3 regions of the Streptomyces durmitorensis genome follow, and region 2 is predicted to be linked to each of the others. Evidence: riboswitches for the same ligand, from Rfam matches in the RefSeq annotation. Region 2 holds a riboswitch; each other region holds the start of a gene.

Region 1 (5,656 bases), 3.7 Mb from region 2:
CTTCTCGACGGAGTCCATCCACCGGAAGCAGAACTCGGCCTTCTCGCGGATGGAGGGGATCTCCTCGACCGCGTCGAACGCGGCGGCGCGGTCGTCCGGGTCGGGCAGATAGGTGTCGAGCAGCGTCAGATAGAACTGGACGTGCACGGCCTCCTCGAAGAGCTGGCGGCTCAAGTAGAGCCGTGCCTCGGGGGAGTTGATGTGCTTGTAGAGCGTGAGCACGAGGTTGTTGGAGACGATCGAGTCGCCGGTCGCGAAGAACGCGACCAGACGGCCGATCATGTGCTGCTCGCCGGGCGAGAGCTTGGCGAGGTCGGCGACGTCCGAGTGGAGGTCGACCTCCTCGACGGTCCAGGTGTTCTTGATCGCGTCCCGGTAGCGCTCGTAGAAGTCCGGGTAGCGCATGGGACGCAGGGTCAGCTCGAAGCCCGGGTCGAGGAGGTTCTTCTCGGCGTTGGTGGTGGAGCTCATTACTGGCAGGCCTCGCAGGACTCGGGGTTTTCCAGGGAGCAGGCGACGGCCTCTTCGGCCGATGCCTGCGCAGGTACGGGGGCGGGGGTGGGCTCGGCGGCCTCGGTGCGGCCGGCCGCCGCGCGGGCGATCCGGGTCGCGGGGCGCGAGCGCAGGTAGTACGTGGTCTTCAGACCCTGCTGCCAGGCGTACGCGTACATCGAGGAGAGCTTGCCGATGGTCGGCGTCTCCAGGAACAGGTTCAGGGACTGCGCCTGGTCCAGGAACGGCGTGCGCGCGGCGGCCATGTCGATCAGGCCGCGCTGCGGGATCTCCCACGCGGTGCGGTAGAGCTCGCGCACCTCGGCGGGGATCCAGCTGAAGCCCTGCACCGAGCCGTTGGCCTCGCGCAGCGCCTCACGGGTCTGCGCGTCCCAGACGCCGAGCCGCTTGAGCTCCTGCACCAAGTAGGCGTTGACCTGGAGGAATTCACCGCTCAGCGTCTCGCGCTTGAACAGGTTGGAGACCTGCGGCTCGATGCACTCGTACACGCCCGCGATGGACGCGATCGTGGCGGTCGGCGCGATCGCCAGGAGGAGCGAGTTGCGCATGCCGGTCACGGCGATGCGTTCCCGCAGCGCGGCCCAGCGCTCCGGCCAGGCCGGCTCGACGCCGTAGTGGTCGGGGTGCAGGACACCGCGCGCGGTGCGGGTCTTCTCCCAGGCGGGGAGCGGACCGTTGCGCTCTGCCAGGTCGGCGGACGCCTCGTACGCGGCGAGCATGATCCGCTCGGCGATGCGCGTCGAGAGGGCGCGCGCCGCGGGGGAGTCGAAGGGCAGCTTCAGCTGGAAGAAGACGTCCTGAAGCCCCATGGCGCCCAGGCCCACCGGACGCCACCTGGCGTTGGAGCGTCCGGCCTGCTCGGTCGGGTAGAAGTTGATGTCGACGACGCGGTCGAGGAACGTGACGGCGGTACGGACGGTCTCGTCGAGCCGCTCCCAGTCGATGTCACCGGCGGCGGTGTCCACGAAGGCGCCGAGGTTCACCGAACCGAGGTTGCAGACGGCCGTCTCCCCGTCGTCCGTCACCTCCAGGATCTCCGTGCAGAGGTTGGAGGAGTGGACCGTGTGGCCGGGCTCCGCCGTCTGGTTGGCGGTGCGGTTGGCGGCGTCCTTGAACGTCATCCAGCCGTTGCCGGTCTGCGCGAGAGTGCGCATCATGCGGCCGTACAGGTCACGGGCCGGGATGGTCTTGCGGGCGAGCCCGTCCGCCTCGGCCTTGCGGTAGGCGGCGTCGAACTCGTCGCCCCACAGGTCGACCAGCTCGGGCACGTCGGCCGGCGAGAACAGCGACCAGTCCTGGCTCGCGGCGACCCGGCGCATGAACTCGTCCGGGATCCAGTGCGCGAGGTTGAGGTTGTGCGTGCGCCGCTGGTCCTCACCCGTGTTGTCGCGCAGCTCCAGGAACTCCTCGATGTCGGAGTGCCACGTCTCCAGGTAGACCGCGGCGGCGCCCTTGCGGCGGCCGCCCTGGTTCACGGCGGCGACGGAGGCGTCCAGGGTCTTGAGGAACGGGACGATGCCGTTGGAGTGGCCGTTCGTGCCGCGGATCAGTGAACCGCGGGCGCGGATGCGGGAGTACGAGAGGCCGATGCCGCCCGCGTGCTTGGAGAGGCGGGCGACCTGGTGGTAGCGGTCGTAGATGGAGTCCAGCTCGTCCAGCGGGGAGTCGAGGAGGTAGCAGGAGGACATCTGCGGGTGGCGGGTGCCGGAGTTGAAGAGCGTCGGCGAGGACGGCAGGTAGTCCAGGCGGCTCATCAGGCGGTACAGGGCGGCGACTTCGTCCACCGAGCGCGTACTGCCGTCCTCTGCCAGGCCGCTCGCCACGCGCAGCATGAAGTGCTGCGGGGTCTCGATGACATGCCGGGTGATCGGGTGGCGCAGGAGATAGCGGCTGTGCAGGGTGCGCAGGCCGAAGTAGCCGAAGCGGAAGTCGGCGCCGTCCTGAAGCGCCGCCTCCACGAGAGTGTCGAGGTGCTCCGCGTGGTCGGTGACGAACGCGGCGGTGCGGTCCGCGATCAGGCCCTCGCGGTGCCCCACGGCGACCGAGTCCGAGAAGGAGCGCACGCCCTGCGACGCGGCCTCGTCACGGATGCTGAGGCTGAGCAGCCTGGCCGCGAGCTGCGAGTACGTCGGGTCCTCGGAGATGAGACCGGCTGCGGCCTCGGTAGCCAGCTCCCGCAGCTCCGCCAGATCCGCTCGGGCCGAACGCCCACGCAGCGCGGCGGCGGCGACGCGGCCGGGGTCGGCGTCGGGGAGGTCGACGGTGAGTTCGGTCAGGGTACGCAGCAGCGCGGTTCCTGGGCCGTCGGCGGTCTGCTGACCGTCGGTGGTCTGCGCTGACGCAGGTTCGGCTGGCGCGATGGTCACGTGGAGCACTCCCTCGCTCGGCTCAGAGCCTTGGGGAGGGGAAGGTGACGCACGGGCGCGCCCAGGGCAGGGCTGTGCTCCGCGTCCACCAGCCCATTCCACGAGGCCCGGACGTCGTTGGCACCCGGACCGGTCGGAACGGGTGCGCTGTCGACAGGTCTTCGGACTCGTGGGCACGACAAATGCGTACTCATACACCGTTGCGGGACAGTTCCGGACTTGCACCGGATTCCCCTGCGGCGACAGCGAGCACGAGCATACATCTTGTGCTGGCTCTGAGAAGCAGCCCCACATCTTGTGTCGGCACTGCGTACCACACACACAAGTGCGGGCCGCCGGATTCCTCCGGCGGCCCGCCTGGCGTGCTGATCGGTGTGGGGGAGAGGCTCAGTGCCCGGCAGGCGCCCCGGCCGTGGCCGGCGGCAGCTCCTCAACGACACCCGGGTCGCCCGCGTCCGCGGTGTAGTCCCCGGGAGAGGTCTCGTCGATGCCGTCAGGGGCCTTCATGGCGCGCAGGACGAAGGTCATGACCACGGTGACCACCACGTTCAGGACGAACGCCGTGAGGCCGATGTAGCCGATCTCGCCGATGCCGGGAATCTCGTCGGACGAGCCGCCGAAGTGCTTCTGCGTCGGCGAGGCGACGCCGTACGCGGCGACCGTGCCGTAGACCATGCCGACCGCCCAGCCCGCGAGCAGCGCCCAGCGGTGGAACCACCGTGTGAACAGGCCGCCGACCAGCGCGGGCATGGTCTGCAGGATCCAGATGCCGCCCAGGAGCTGGAAGTTGATCGCGACCGTCTTGTCCATGGTGAGGACGAAGGCGAGCGCGCCGACCTTCACCAGGAGCGAGACCAGCTTGGAGACCTTGGTCTCCTGCGCGGGTGTCGCGTCCGGCTTGATGAAGTCCTTGTAGATGTTCCTGGTGAAGAGATTCGCGGCCGCGATGGACATGATGGCGGCCGGCACGAGCGCGCCGATGCCGATCGCCGCGAACGCGACGCCGGTGAACCAGTCGGGGAACATCGTCTCGAACAGCTGCGGGATCGCCAGCTGCCCGTTCTCGACCTTGACCCCGGCCGCGATCGCCATGAAGCCGAGCAGCGCGAGCAGGCCCAGCATCAGCGAGTAGAGCGGCAGGATCGTGGTGTTGCGGCGGATCACGTTGCGGCTCTTGGAGGAGAGCGTCGCCGTGATCGAGTGCGGGTACATGAACAGCGCGAGCGCGGAGCCGAGCGCGAGCGTGGCGTAGGTCCACTGACCCGCGTGGCCCGGCGCGAGACCCGCGACGGGCTTGCCCGCCGCCTCGTTCGCCGACGAGAACTTGTCGTTCGCCGCCTGGAAGATCTCGTCGAAGCCGCCGAGCTTGATCGGGATGTAGATGATCGCGACGGCGATGACGAGGTAGATCAGGCCGTCCTTCACGAACGCGATCAGCGCGGGGGCGCGCAGACCCGACGAGTACGTGTACGCGGCGAGCACCGCGAACGCGATCAGGAGCGGCAGGTCCTTGATGAACCAGTTCGTGTCCGGACCGCCGCCGACGCCCATGACGTCGAGGACGGCCTGGATGCCGACCAGTTGGAGCGCGATGTACGGCATCGTGGCGAGGATGCCGGTGACCGCGACGGCAAGGGAGAGCCCCTTGGAGCCGAAGCGCCCGCGCACGAAGTCCGAGGTGGTCACGTATCCGTGCTTGTGCGACACCGACCACAGGCGCGGCAGGAAGGTGAAGATCAGCGGGTAGACGAGGATCGTGTACGGCACCGCGAAGAAGCCGGCCGCGCCCGCCGCGTAGATCGCCGCCGGGACGGCCACGAAGGTGTACGCGGTGTAGAGGTCGCCGCCGAGCAGGAACCACGTGACCCAGGTGCCGAACGAGCGGCCTCCCAGGCCCCATTCGTCCAGGCTCTCGGTCTCGGCCTTGCGCCAGCGCGCGGCCAGGAAGCCCATCGCCGTGACGGCGGCGAAGAAGAAGATGAAGACGGCGAGGGCGATGCCGTTGACGCCGCCCGTGTCCGCTGCGAGCTCGTTCATCGGGTCGCACCCCCCTGGGCCTGCTCGGCCTTGCGGGCGCGCTGGTCACGCTGCCACAGTTTGTACGCGATCATGGTGAGAGCGGTGGATATGAGCACCCACAGCATCTGGTACCAGTAGAAGAACGGGATGCCGATGAAGGTCGGTTCGACCTTCGCGTAGGAGCTCACCCAGAGCATCGCCACGAACGGCGCGACGAGGCAGAGGGCAATGACCACGCGGACCGGCGTGATCACCGGTCTGCTCACTTCAGGCGCATCTGACACTTCGCGGCTCCGCTCCCTCGCTTATCCCACCTTTAACGTGCGGGAAATCTAAGCGAGAGGATTGATCTATGGAACCCCCGTCCGGATACCGGACGGGCCGCGATGTCCTCGACATGCCTGCTCAGCAGCAGCGGAACCCCTGCCTGGGGTCTGACTCCTGTTGGTCCGTCCGCTTTCGCTCGAACTCCCTCCGGGACGGGACGGATGCCCCGGGATGCGTCTTCCGCGTGTGCGCGACATAACGGTCGTACGCGGACTCGTCGGTCAACTCCCGTGCGTACCATCGCACCCAGCGCAGTCCGCGAAGCACCCACGTCATGACGGGGCCTTCGCGTCGCTGGTGACCTTCGCTTCGGCCGCCGCCAGTTCCGCCTTCTCCTCCTGGGTCGGGATGAGCCCGGCCGGCGCGGTCAGCTTCGACTCGACGTACTCCGCCTCGCTCAGCTTGGACGACTGCGGGTTGCGGACGTGCTT
Region 2 (5,656 bases):
GCAGGTGGCGGCGATCTGCCGCAACGCCCCGTCACCGAGCCGGACTTGGGGGAGCAGCGCGCGCGCCGCGACGATCCGCTCCCGCAGCGCGGTCTCGTCGTCGTGCCACCGCGCGGCGAAGCCTTCGGCGTCGTCGTCGTACGCGAGCCGCCGCCGTACGACCTCGACCCGCTGATCGGTCTCGCGGGACGCGGCGACCTCGACGGTCAGCCCGAACCGGTCGAGCAACTGCGGGCGCAGTTCGCCCTCTTCGGGGTTCATGGTGCCCACGAGCAGGAACCGCGCGGCGTGCCGCACGGACACGCCCTCACGCTCCACGTACGAGGCGCCCATGGCGGCGGCGTCGAGCAGCAGGTCGACCAAGTGGTCGTGCAGCAGGTTGACTTCGTCGACGTAGAGGATGCCGCGGTGGGCGTCGGCGAGCAGGCCGGGCTCGAAGGCCTTCACGCCCTCGGACAGCGCCCGCTCGATGTCGAGCGCACCGACCAGACGGTCCTCGGAGGCGCCGACGGGCAGCTCGACCATCCGCGCGTCGCGCACGGCGGCCCCGCCCGCGTCGTGCGGTCCGTCCGGGCAGGCCGGGTCGGGGGCGGCCGGATCGCAGGAGAAGCGGCACCCGGCGACGACGGGCACCTGCGGAAGAAGGGCGGAAAGGGCCCGCACGGCGGTGGACTTGGCGGTCCCCTTCTCCCCGCGCACGAGCACGCCGCCGACGGCGGGCGAGACGGCGTTGAGCAGCAGGGCGAGCCGCAGGTCGTCCTGCCCGACGAGAGCGGTGAACGGATAGGGGGTACTCACAAGGCCTCCATTACGTGATGCGGGGCGGGGCAGGGGACAGCGGCAGGAGGGTCATGAGGGTGCCCCCGGTGGGATGAAGGGGAGGCCGGGCGGGGCGCCGGTCTCGATCAGACGGAACAGGGCGTCGGTGTCCGCGTGTTCCTCGATCAGGTCACCGAGCAGGTCGAGCTGCTCCTCGCGTAGCGCGCCGAAGCTGGTGTCGGGCGCGGGCACGAAGCGGCGCCCGGCGGCCCGCGCGACCTCGGTGAGGAAGCGGCGCCGGAACGCGTCGCTCTCCAGCGACCCGTGCCAGTGCGTGCCCCACACCTCGCCGACCCGGCAGCCGTCCAAGAAGGGCTCTCCGCCCAGGACTTGGGCGACGCCGTGGTGGATCTCGTACCCCTCGACGGGTTCTCCGAGGGCCTCGCCGACCGGCCGCGCGAGGGTCTTCTCGCGCTCGAAGCGCACGCGCACGGGCAGCAGCCCGAGCCCGTCCACGGCTCCGGCCCGCGACTCGACGTCGTCCTCGATGTGCTCGCCGAGCACCTGGAAGCCACCGCAGATCCCGAGCACGGGACGCCCCTCGGCGGCGCGCCGCGCGATGGCGTCCGCGAGGCCGCGCTCGCGCAGCCACTGAAGGGCGCGCACCGTCCCGCGCGTCCCCGGCACGACCACCAGATCGGCGTCGACGAGCTCGTCGGCCCGGTCCACGAACCGCACGACGACGCCGGGTTCGGCGGCCAGCGCGTCCACGTCCGTGAAGTTCGACATCAGCGGCACGGCACAGACGGCGACCCGCAGCACGTCCTCGCCGACCGGGGGAGCGACGACGGACTCCCTGACGGCGCCCCGCAGGGACACCCGCAGGCCGTCCTCCTCGTCGATGCCGAGGCCGTGCTGGAACGGCAGCACACCGAACGTACGCCGTCCGGTGAGTTCGAGAAGCATGTCGAGCCCGGGTTCGAGCAGCGAGACGTCGCCCCGGAACTTGTTGACGAGATACCCGGCGACCAGCTCCTGGTCCTGGGCGCCGAGCAGCGCGGTCGTCCCGAAGAAGGAGGCGAAGACGCCACCGCGGTCGATGTCTCCCACCACGACCACGGGGAAGCGGGCGGCTCTCGCGATCCCCATGTTCACGATGTCCGTACGCCGCAGATTGATCTCGGCGGGGCTGCCCGCGCCTTCGCAGATCACGGCGTCATAGCTGCCCCGAAGTTCCTCCAGGCATCCCACGACGGTGGAGAGCAGCGCTTCCTGCCGCCCGCCGTGGTAGCCCCGCGCGGTCATCTCGCCCACGGGCTTGCCCATCAGGACGACCTGGCTGCTGCGGTCGCTGCCCGGCTTGAGCAGTACGGGGTTCATCAGCGCGCTCGGCTCGACCCGGGCGGCCTGTGCCTGCATGGCCTGGGCGCGCCCGATCTCGGCACCTTCGCGCGTGACGAAGGAGTTGAGGGACATGTTCTGTGCCTTGAAGGGTGCGACGGAGACCCCCTTGCGGGCCAGCCACCGGCAGATCCCGGCGGTGACGACGCTCTTGCCCGCATCGGACGTGGTCCCTGCGACGAGCAGTCCACCACTCATGAGGCCCTGCCTTTCCGTATCGTGCTCACGGCCGCGGCGACCCCCAGGGTCAGCAGCCCCACCCGCCGCGACAGCTTCACGGCCCGCTCGATGTCGGCGACTTCGACGCGACGCCCTTCCCCGTTCAGGACGGGCCGGTGCTCGACACGCCCCGCGTACGAGAGAGTCCCCCCGAGCCGCACGCCCAACGCCCCGGCGAAGGCGGCCTCGACGGGCCCCGCGTTGGGGCTCGGGTGCTTGGCGGCATCGTCACGCCAGGCCCGCAGCGCACCGCGCGGCGAGTCCCCGGCCGCGGCCGCGAGGACGGCGGTGAGCCGGGCACCCGGCCATCCCAGTACGTCGTCCAGGCGGGCACAAGCCCACCCGTAGCGCCGGTACTTCGCGGACTTGTGCCCGACCATGGCGTCCAGCGTGTTCACGGCCCGGAAGCCGACAAGCCCGGGGACCCCGCCCAGAGCCCCCCACACCAAGGCCCCCACCACCGCGTCGGAGGTGTTCTCGGCGACGGACTCGACCACGGCACGCGCGATGCCGTCGGCGTCCAGCGCCTGCGGATCGCGCCCGCACAGATGCGGCAGCCGCTCCCGTGCCACCTCGACGTCCCCGGCGGCGAGCGCCCCGCCGATGGCCCGCGCCTCACGTCCGAGGGAGGTCCCGCCGACCACGGCCCAGGTGCTGGCCGCGGTCAGCGCGACGGATGCGGCGCGGGAGTCACGTACGAGAGAGGAGACCAGGGCGGCGGCACCGGCCGCACCCCCGGCACACACCACGGCATGCAGGGCGCCCCACCCGCGGTGGTCACGCCACAGCACACGCTCGACGGCGCCGGCGGCCCGCCCGAACGCGGCGACCGGGTGCCCGCGACGAGGATCGCCGAGGAACAGATCACCGAGGAGGCCGGCGGCGGCGCCGTACGCGAAGTCGCGATCGGCACGCACCGGTTCAGCCGGCCGGTACGTGGAGGGGAACAGACAGGGGCACAGGAACCGGCAACGGGCGGCCGCGCATGGCGATATGTCCTCACTCAGGGTGTCCGCGCCCTGGTTCGACGTGACCGGCGGGGAGAGTTCCTGGCTTCCGAGGAGCCCGCTCCTCGATGACAGTGGCGGGACCGCGCCGGATTCGCACCGGCTTCCTCTCCTGCCGCCGTAATGGCTCCGGCAGTCCACCACGCCCGCGAACGCCCGTCAACTTGCCGTTGACCTGGGACGGGAGAGTGTGCCGAGGCACACATGGGGCCGGTTTTTCCCTAGGCCTGGAAATTGAACTTTCCTAGACTGGAACGCGACAACCGGAGAGCGGTCCACGAGTGATTCGGTCCGGGTCGTTACGTGGTGTGGTGGTTCTCGGCGGACCTCTCGGCCCTCCGAGATCACGGCGCTATCGTGCATCGGCGTGGGCGGAGCACGCCGACATGGACGCGCGTCGAGCGGCGCCGGCTCTCGGGCAGGGGGAGGTCGGCGTGGCCAAGGAGAAGTCGTCGGGACGGGTGTGGCGCAGGAGCAGTTTCAGCGGGTACTCCGGAGACTGCGTCGAAGTCGCCTTCGAGCGGGAGGCGGTGCTCGTCCGTGATTCGCAGAACCCGTCGGGGCCACGCGTCGTCTTCTCCGGCAAGCGCTGGCAGGCGTTCCTGAACGCTCTTGCCGGCGACGGGGGAGAGGGAGGGGGGACAGGATGACCGAGCATCATCTCGCCGAGGTGCGGCACCTGGTGAGAGGCGGGCACGGGGGGAAGCGCAAGGCATCGGGGATCGTCGTGGTCGTGGCGGGGTGCGTGCTGCTCGGCGCGGCCGCCACCCTGGTCGGTGCGGCGGCTTCGCTGCTGGTCGAGGGCGCGGCCGCCCGTCTTGCCGTCTGGGCCTTCGCGGCCATGGCGGCCGCTGTGTCCATGGGGCTCTGGTGGGGTTCGGCCGAGTTCAGGCAGGATCATCGGCCTCGGCCCTGGGCTCGGGACGCTGGGCAGGAACCACGGCACGGCGGTCGTCGCTGAGCGTGGGCGTCGCCCCTGTCTGCGAGATCAGGTGGGTGAGCTGGCGGCTCAGCGCGATCACGGGGGCCGAGAAGACGGCGATCACCGAGCCGACCGTCCAGAAGCCCGTCATGCCGACGGTGCCCAGGACGACGAGCACTCCGGTGAGCGTCAGCACCAGAACGAGTATGCAGCCGGTGCAGTAGACGATCCTGGTCGTGAACATCCGGAGGTTGTCGTCCGTGCGATGGCGGTCCAGCGTGTCCATCCGGTCCGTGCGGCCCTGGTTGGCCATCGCCTCGCGGACGAGCTGGTTGTAGGTGGGGCCGTCGTCCGGTGTCTGTCCGGGAGAGGCGCTGCCGGTGGCATCGGAGGCCGAGCCGGTGGAAGCCCCACCGGCACCTTGCGCACCACCCGAACCACCGCTTCGCCACGGCGCCTGCCCGATGGCCGTGAGGACCCCGTGCCACCACTCTCGCAACGCGGCTGGCATGTTGAGGCCTCCTCGCTCCTCACGGACTCCTTGGGCCCGAGAGGTCAGCTGCTGTCAATGCCGTCCCTGACCTGACGGATCAGGTCGAGGGCCTTCTCTCCGTCGTGCGCGGTCTCGCGGAGAGACTCGAAGCACTCCTGGTGACGCACGATCAGCTCGTGGTCGTCACGGATCGACTGGTTTCCCTGCGCTTCGAGGTAGAGCAGGTCCTCGTCGTCCAGGAAGCCGAGCAGGATGAAGCTGCTCAGGGTGGAGTAGTGGGCGCCCGCCGTGAACGGCAGCACCTGGAGGGAGACGTGCGGGCGCTCCGAGATGTCGATGAGGCGCTGCAGTTGGGCGCGCTGCACGCGTGGTCCGCCGACCTGCCGGTGCAGTGCGGCCTCGTCGACGACGAAGAACGTCCACGGCGGGTTCTCACCCTCCAGGGCGCGCTCCTGGCGCGCTGTCCGCAGCTCCACGATCTTCCGCGCCTGCCCCTCGTCCAGACGCGGGGTGAGGAGAGCCATCGCGTATTCGTCCGTCTGAAGAAGGCCGGGCACGATGATCGGGTTGTACGTGCGAAAGGATGCGGCGGCGCTCTCGTACCCCAAGTACTGACTGAACTGCGGTCCGATGACGTCGTTGTACTTGGCCCACCAGCTGGGCCCCTTGGAGCCGCGGGCGGCCGCTTCGAGCTCCGCGCCGAGTTCCTGGTCCGTCACGCCGTACTGCTGGAGGAGAGCGCGCAGATCGGTCACGGAGAGGCTGACCGTGCCCTGCTCGATCCTCATGATCTTGGACAGTGACCAGTCGAGGGCTTGGGCGGCTTGGCCCTGTGACTGCTCCGTGGCCTCTCGG
Region 3 (5,656 bases), 6.1 Mb from region 2:
CTGCCGGGCTGCTGCCCGCCGCCGCCTTCGTCGTCCTGCTCACGCTCGGCCAGATGCTGGTCGCCCCGGCCGCGCGCGCCTGGGTCCCCGATCTGACGCGCGACGGCAGGCTGGGCCTCTACACCGGCGCCCTGTCCTCGGTCTCCGGTCTGATCGTCCTCGCGGGCAGCGCCGCGACCGGCTCGCTGCTCGACGCGGGGCTCCCGCCCTCGGTGCCGTGGCTCGCGCTCGCCGCGGTCCCGCTCCTCGCCGTGGCGCTGCTGCCCCGCCGCACCCCTGCTCCCGGTGCGTCAGCCGGCTGACGCACCGGGCATCGCCGGGGCCGTGAGGGCCGCCAACTCCTCGGGGGTGCGCGGCCCTTCGCCCGCGACGTCGAGCAGCCCCTTGGTCCGCAGCAGCTCCGATACGGCGATCCCCCAGGGCAGGCGAAGGCCCGCCTGCGCCAGGAGGTCGCGGTGGGCCAGCATCTGCGCGACCGGTCCCGTACGCACCCCCGAGGGTGTGAGCAGCGCCGCGTCGTCGGCCCAGCGGAGGGCCAGATCGACGTCGTGGGTGGCCATGACCACGGTCGTCCCCGCGTCCCGCAGGCCTTGCAGGGTGTCCAGGAGGCGCTCTTGGCCGTCGGGGTCGAGCCCCGCCGTCGGCTCGTCGAGGATCAGTACGCGCGGCCGCATCGCCACGGCGCCGGCGATGGCCGTCCGCTTCCGCTGGCCGTAGGAGAGCAGATGCGTCGGCCGGTCCGCCAGGGCGCTGATGTCGAGCGCGGCGAGCGCCTCGGCGACCCGCGCCCGGACCTCGGCGTCGGAAAGACCCAGGTTCAGCGGCCCGAAGGACACGTCCTGCTCGACCGAGGCCGCGAACAGCTGGTCGTCCGGGTCCTGGACGACCAGCTGCACGGTGGTGCGCAGCCGGGTCAGACCCTTGCGGTCGTACGTCACGGGGGTGCCCCCGAGCGTCAATCCGCCCTGGTCCGGGCGGAGTCCGCCGCTCAGCAGCCGCATGAGGGTGGTCTTGCCGCTGCCGTTGCGGCCGAGGAGCGCAAGCGCGCGCCCCTCGGTGACGTCGAAGTCCAGGCCGCTGAGCACGGTGGGCCCTTCTTCGTACGCGTAGGAAGCGGCGCGCAGAGCGACCAGGGTCTCGCTCGCCTCTCGCTCGCGAGGAGCGCTCGGCTCGCTCATGGAAGAAGCCTTTCCAGTACGAGGGTGAGGGCCACCAGGCCCGTGAGGAGTACCGCGCTGACGGCCACGAAGCCCCGGGAGACCCTGGCGTCGGGCACGAGCACCCGCAGGGTTCCGTCGTAGCCACGCCCGGCGAGCCCGGCCTGCAATCGCGTCGCCCGGTCGAAGGCCCGCACGAACGCGGTGGCGCCGAGGCCGCCGAGGGAGCGCCAGGTGGCGGCCCGGGTGGTGTGGCCGAGGCGCGCGGCCTGCGCCTGCCGGATCCTGCTCATGGAGTCCAGGAGCAGGAAGCTCATGCGGTACATGACCAGGGCGACGTCCACGACCGGCGCCGGTACGCCCGCCTTCACCAGGCGGGGCAGCAGATCCGACATCGGTGTGGTGAAGGCGAAGAGCAGGACACCGAGCGAGGCCGCCGAGGTGCGCAGGAGCAGACCGCCGGCCCGCGCGGGGCCGCCGTCGGCCAGCGTGACGAACCCTTCGGGCCCGCCGAGTTGCACGATCAGGGTCAGGGCGCCGGTGACGCAGAAGCCGAGCGGCACGCGGTAGGCGCGCCACAGTTTGCGCGGCGGCACACCGGCGGGCCCGAGCAGCACGACGAGCGCGGCGACCAGGACCAGGGCGGCACCCGGCCAGGGCGGCAGGGAGACGGCAAGGACGGTGAGGCCGAGCCCGAGCACGGCCTTGTCCACGGGATGGCGGCGGCGCCAGCGACTGCTGTGCGCCGCCGCGTCGATGGGGAGCACGCCGGGTCAGACCTGCTCGGTCTCTGGCCGGGCGCCCTCCGCATCGGTTGTCTGCTCCGTGGGGGCGGATGCGGGGGCGGGTGCGGGTGCGGGTGCCTCCTGCGACCGTGCGATCTCCGCGCCCTGCCTGCGTCCCTTGCGCAGACCGAAGTAGTACGCGAGGACGCCCGCGCCCAGCGCCGCCTGCAGGGCGAAGAGCGCCGACTCGACCTCCCCGGAGGGGGGTTCGTACAGCGGCGAGAACCAGGGTTCGTAGTCCGGATTGATCTCGGTGATCGCGGTCTCGGCCTGGGCGTCGGCCCCGGCGAACGGCTCCTTCTCGTCGTCGCCGAGACCGAGCGCCAACGGCAGTACCGCGAGCGCGGCGACGATGAGGAGCAGCAGAGTGTTGATCTTCGCGTTCCGGCTCATCAGGCGCTGGCCCCCGTCTCCGTCGTCGTCTTCTCCGTCGCCGCGGTCTCCTCCGTCGTCGCGGTCTTCTCCGTCGTCGCCGTCTCCGTCGCCTTGGTGGCCGACCGCTTGCCCTGGAGGAGCACGCCGAGCCGCGTCAGCTCACCCTTGCTGGACTGCACGAGCAGCCGCATCACGATGACGGTGAGCAGTCCCTCGCTGACGGCCAGGGGGATCTGCGTGACGGCGAAGATGCCGCCGAACTTGCCCAGGGCGCCGATGAATCCGCTGCTGGGGTCGGGGAACGCCATGGCCAGCTGGACGCTGGTGACGCAGTACGTGGACAGGTCGGCGACGAACGCGCCGAAGAACACGGCGACCATGAGCGGCACGTCGTACCGCTTCAGGAGCCGGTAGACGGCGTATCCGGCCCATGGCCCGACGATCGCCATGGAGAACACGTTGGCGCCGAGCGTGGTGAGCCCGCCGTGGGCGAGCAGCAGGGCCTGGAACAGCAGGGTGATGGTGCCGAGCACCGTCATGATCGGCGGCCGGAACAGGATCGCGCCGAGCCCGGTTCCCGTCGGGTGCGAGCAACTGCCCGTGACGGAAGGGATTTTGAGTGCGGAAAGGACAAATGTGAAGGCACCGGAGGCTCCCAGGAGCAGGGTGCTCTCCGGGTGCTCCTTGACCTCACGGGTCAGGGAGCGGACTCCGTGGACGACGAACGGCGCGGACGCTACGCCCCAGGCGATCGCGTGCGCCGGTGGGAGGAAACCCTCGGCTATGTGCATGGCTAAGCAGACCCTCTCCAGCACCTCGTGGATGGACAACGTGCCTTGGCCGGTCTCCTGGCTGACGGGTCGTACCGACCGGACTCCGCCTTCCCGGGTGCGTGAGCACCCAGTGGCTGCCGCGAGGGCTGGAGCCGGACTTCCCGATCACAGTGGCGAGGGCCGCACCGGCATCACACCGGATTTCCCGTTCACCAAGGCGTGGTGACCTTAGTGCGCGACCGAGATTCCTGACAACTTGCGGGACCACCGCAGCTGTGGCACGCGCGAGCGCACACGACCAGGGCGTACGCCCCTGGTCAGCCCCTGTGCCCGGTGCGTGCACACCTGGCGCGCGCCACGCCTTCTTCGGGCGTCGGGGAGCGGGTGGAGGGTCAAGAGTGCGTGAAGCCGGGCTGTCGCTTCTCGACGAAGGCGGCCATCCCCTCCTTCTGGTCCGCGGTCGCGAACACGGCGTGGAAAAGGCGGCGTTCGAAGCGGACGCCCTCCGCGAGGGTCGTCTCGAAGGCGCGTGACACCGCCTCCTTCGCCATCATCGCGACGGGCAGGGACATCCCCGCGACGGTCTCGGCGACGGCGAGTGCCTCGCCGACGAGATCACCGGCGGGCACCACCCGGGAGACGAGCCCGGCCCGCTCAGCCTCGTCGGCGTCCATGGTCCTGCCGGTCAGACACATCTCCATGGCCTTGGCCTTCCCCACCGCTCGGGTCAGCCGCTGCGAGCCGCCGATGCCGGGGATGACGCCCAGTTTGATCTCGGGCTGTCCGAACACGGCGGTGTCGGCGGCCAGCAGGATGTCGCACAGCATGGCCAGCTCGCAGCCTCCGCCGAGCGCGTAACCAGAGACGGCCGCGACCGTCGGCGTGCGCAGCGCCCCGAGCCGGTCCCAGGCGGTGAACCAGTCGCTGAGGTACATGTCCATGTAGCTCTGGGGCCGCATCTCCTTGATGTCGGCCCCGGCGGCGAACGCCTTCGGTGATCCGGTGAGGACGATGCAGCCGATGCCCGGGTCCCGGTCCAGGTCAGCCGTCGCGGCGACGATCTCGTTCATCACTTGGAGGTTGAGTGCGTTCAGGGACTTGGGGCGGTCGAGCGTGAGCAGCGCGGTGCGGCCTTTCCGCTCGATGCGGATCGTCTCGTACGACTCCGTGGCCTCAGCCGTCTCCGCGGTCTCCGCGGTCTCCGTGGTCTCCGTGGTCTCCGTGGTCATGCGTCGTCCCCGTCCCCTGCCTTGTGGTGCCTGATGGTGTTGACGATCCCGGAGAAGTCCTGGTCCGCTCCGGCTCCCTGCGCGTAAGTGGCGTACAACTCAGCCGCCTTGAGGCCGAGTTGGGCGTCGATCCCACTGGCTGCAAGGGCGTTGGCCGCCAGGCCGAGGTCCTTGGCCATCAGCGGGGCGGCGAACCCGGGGCGGTAGTCGCGGTTGGCGGGGCTGCCCGGGACGGGGCCCGGCACCGGACAGTTGACGGTCAGGGCCCAGCACTGGCCGGACGCGGTCGACGCCACGTCGAACAGGGCCTGAGGGGAGAGGCCGAGGCTCTCGCCGAGTACGAACGCCTCGCTCACCGCGATCATCGAGACCCCGAGGATCATGTTGTTGCAGATCTTCGCGGCCTGACCCGCGCCGGGCCCGCCGCAGTGCACCGCCTTCCTGCCCATGACCGTCAGGAGCGGCTCGGCCTCGGCGAACTCGGCTTCGCCGCCGCCCGCCATGAAGGTGAGCGTGCCGGCCTCGGCGCCCACCACTCCCCCGGAGACCGGGGCGTCCAGCGTCCGCATCCCGGCCGCGACCGCAGCCTCGTGCGCGCTGCGCGCGTCGGCCACGTCGATGGTCGAGCAGTCGATGAACAGCGTGCCCGGCCGCGCGGCGGCCAGGAGCCCCTCCTCGCGGTAGAGGCCGAGCACGTGCCGTCCCGCGGGCAGCATGGTGATCACCACGTCCGCCGCCGCTGCGGCCCGTGCCGATGATCCGGCCGCCTCCACGCCGTTCTCGACGGCCGCGGTGAGCAGGTCGGGCATCAGGTCGTGGCCGAGGACGCGATGCCCCGCCCCGGCGAGGTTGGCGGCCATCGGACCGCCCATGTGACCTAGGCCGATGAATCCGATCGTGCGCTTGCCGTTCACCACGCCACCTCCTGTGGGGCCGAGGCCAGGTCGAGTTCGCCTCCGGCGGGCGGGGCGAAGTAGCGCTCCACGTCCGCGCCGCCGACCTCGGCCAGGGTGGCCGGGGCCCAGCGGGGGCTGCGGTCCTTGTCGATGACCTGGGCGCGGATCCCCTCGGCCAGGTCGTGCGAGGCGAGCGCGGCGCAGGAGATCCGGTACTCCTGCTCCAGGACGCGCTCCAACGGGCCGAGCCGCCGTGCGCAGCGCAGTGCGGCGAGCGTGACCTTCAGGGCGGTGGGCGACTTGGCGGCGAGGGTGTCGGCCGCCTCCGCGGCGGCGCGTGCTCCATGGCCGCGCAGCCGGGCGAAGATCTCCTCCACCGTGCCGGCGGCGTAGCAGTCGTCGATCCAGGAGCGATGCCCGGCCAGCTCACCGTGCGGCACC

What was found. Region 2 has a riboswitch for cobalamin ahead of M4V62_RS32190 (cobalamin biosynthesis protein). Riboswitches for the same ligand answer to the same signal wherever they lie in the genome.
Region 1: another riboswitch for cobalamin. It lies ahead of M4V62_RS15460 (ribonucleoside-diphosphate reductase subunit alpha); the one in region 2 lies ahead of M4V62_RS32190 (cobalamin biosynthesis protein).
Region 3: another riboswitch for cobalamin. It lies ahead of M4V62_RS05185 (energy-coupling factor ABC transporter permease); the one in region 2 lies ahead of M4V62_RS32190 (cobalamin biosynthesis protein).

The regions. Positions count from the first base shown of each region.
Region 1 is NZ_CP097289.1:3,485,191-3,490,846, reverse strand. Features, by position in the region: gene M4V62_RS15465 (ribonucleotide-diphosphate reductase subunit beta) at 1-471, opposite strand, end outside; gene M4V62_RS15460 (ribonucleoside-diphosphate reductase subunit alpha) at 471-2,879, opposite strand; cobalamin riboswitch at 3,015-3,138, opposite strand; gene mctP (monocarboxylate uptake permease MctP) at 3,267-4,916, opposite strand; gene M4V62_RS15450 (DUF3311 domain-containing protein) at 4,913-5,182, opposite strand; gene M4V62_RS15445 (YbdD/YjiX family protein) at 5,304-5,501, opposite strand; gene M4V62_RS15440 (carbon starvation CstA family protein) at 5,498-5,656, opposite strand, start outside.
Region 2 is NZ_CP097289.1:7,210,029-7,215,684, forward strand. Features, by position in the region: gene M4V62_RS32180 (putative cobaltochelatase) at 1-798, opposite strand, end outside; gene M4V62_RS32185 (cobyric acid synthase) at 850-2,358, opposite strand; gene M4V62_RS32190 (cobalamin biosynthesis protein) at 2,355-3,296, opposite strand; cobalamin riboswitch at 3,402-3,535, opposite strand; gene M4V62_RS32195 (DUF397 domain-containing protein) at 3,773-4,036, shown strand; gene M4V62_RS32200 (hypothetical protein) at 4,033-4,347, shown strand; gene M4V62_RS32205 (hypothetical protein) at 4,274-4,819, opposite strand; gene M4V62_RS32210 (helix-turn-helix domain-containing protein) at 4,864-5,656, opposite strand, start outside.
Region 3 is NZ_CP097289.1:1,084,200-1,089,855, forward strand. Features, by position in the region: partial or broken gene M4V62_RS05165 (MDR family MFS transporter) at 1-302, shown strand, start outside; gene M4V62_RS05170 (energy-coupling factor ABC transporter ATP-binding protein) at 291-1,178, opposite strand; gene cbiQ (cobalt ECF transporter T component CbiQ) at 1,175-1,924, opposite strand; gene M4V62_RS05180 (energy-coupling factor ABC transporter substrate-binding protein) at 1,931-2,335, opposite strand; gene M4V62_RS05185 (energy-coupling factor ABC transporter permease) at 2,335-3,108, opposite strand; cobalamin riboswitch at 3,139-3,322, opposite strand; gene M4V62_RS05190 (enoyl-CoA hydratase) at 3,483-4,319, opposite strand; gene mmsB (3-hydroxyisobutyrate dehydrogenase) at 4,316-5,191, opposite strand; gene M4V62_RS05200 (enoyl-CoA hydratase/isomerase family protein) at 5,230-5,656, opposite strand, start outside.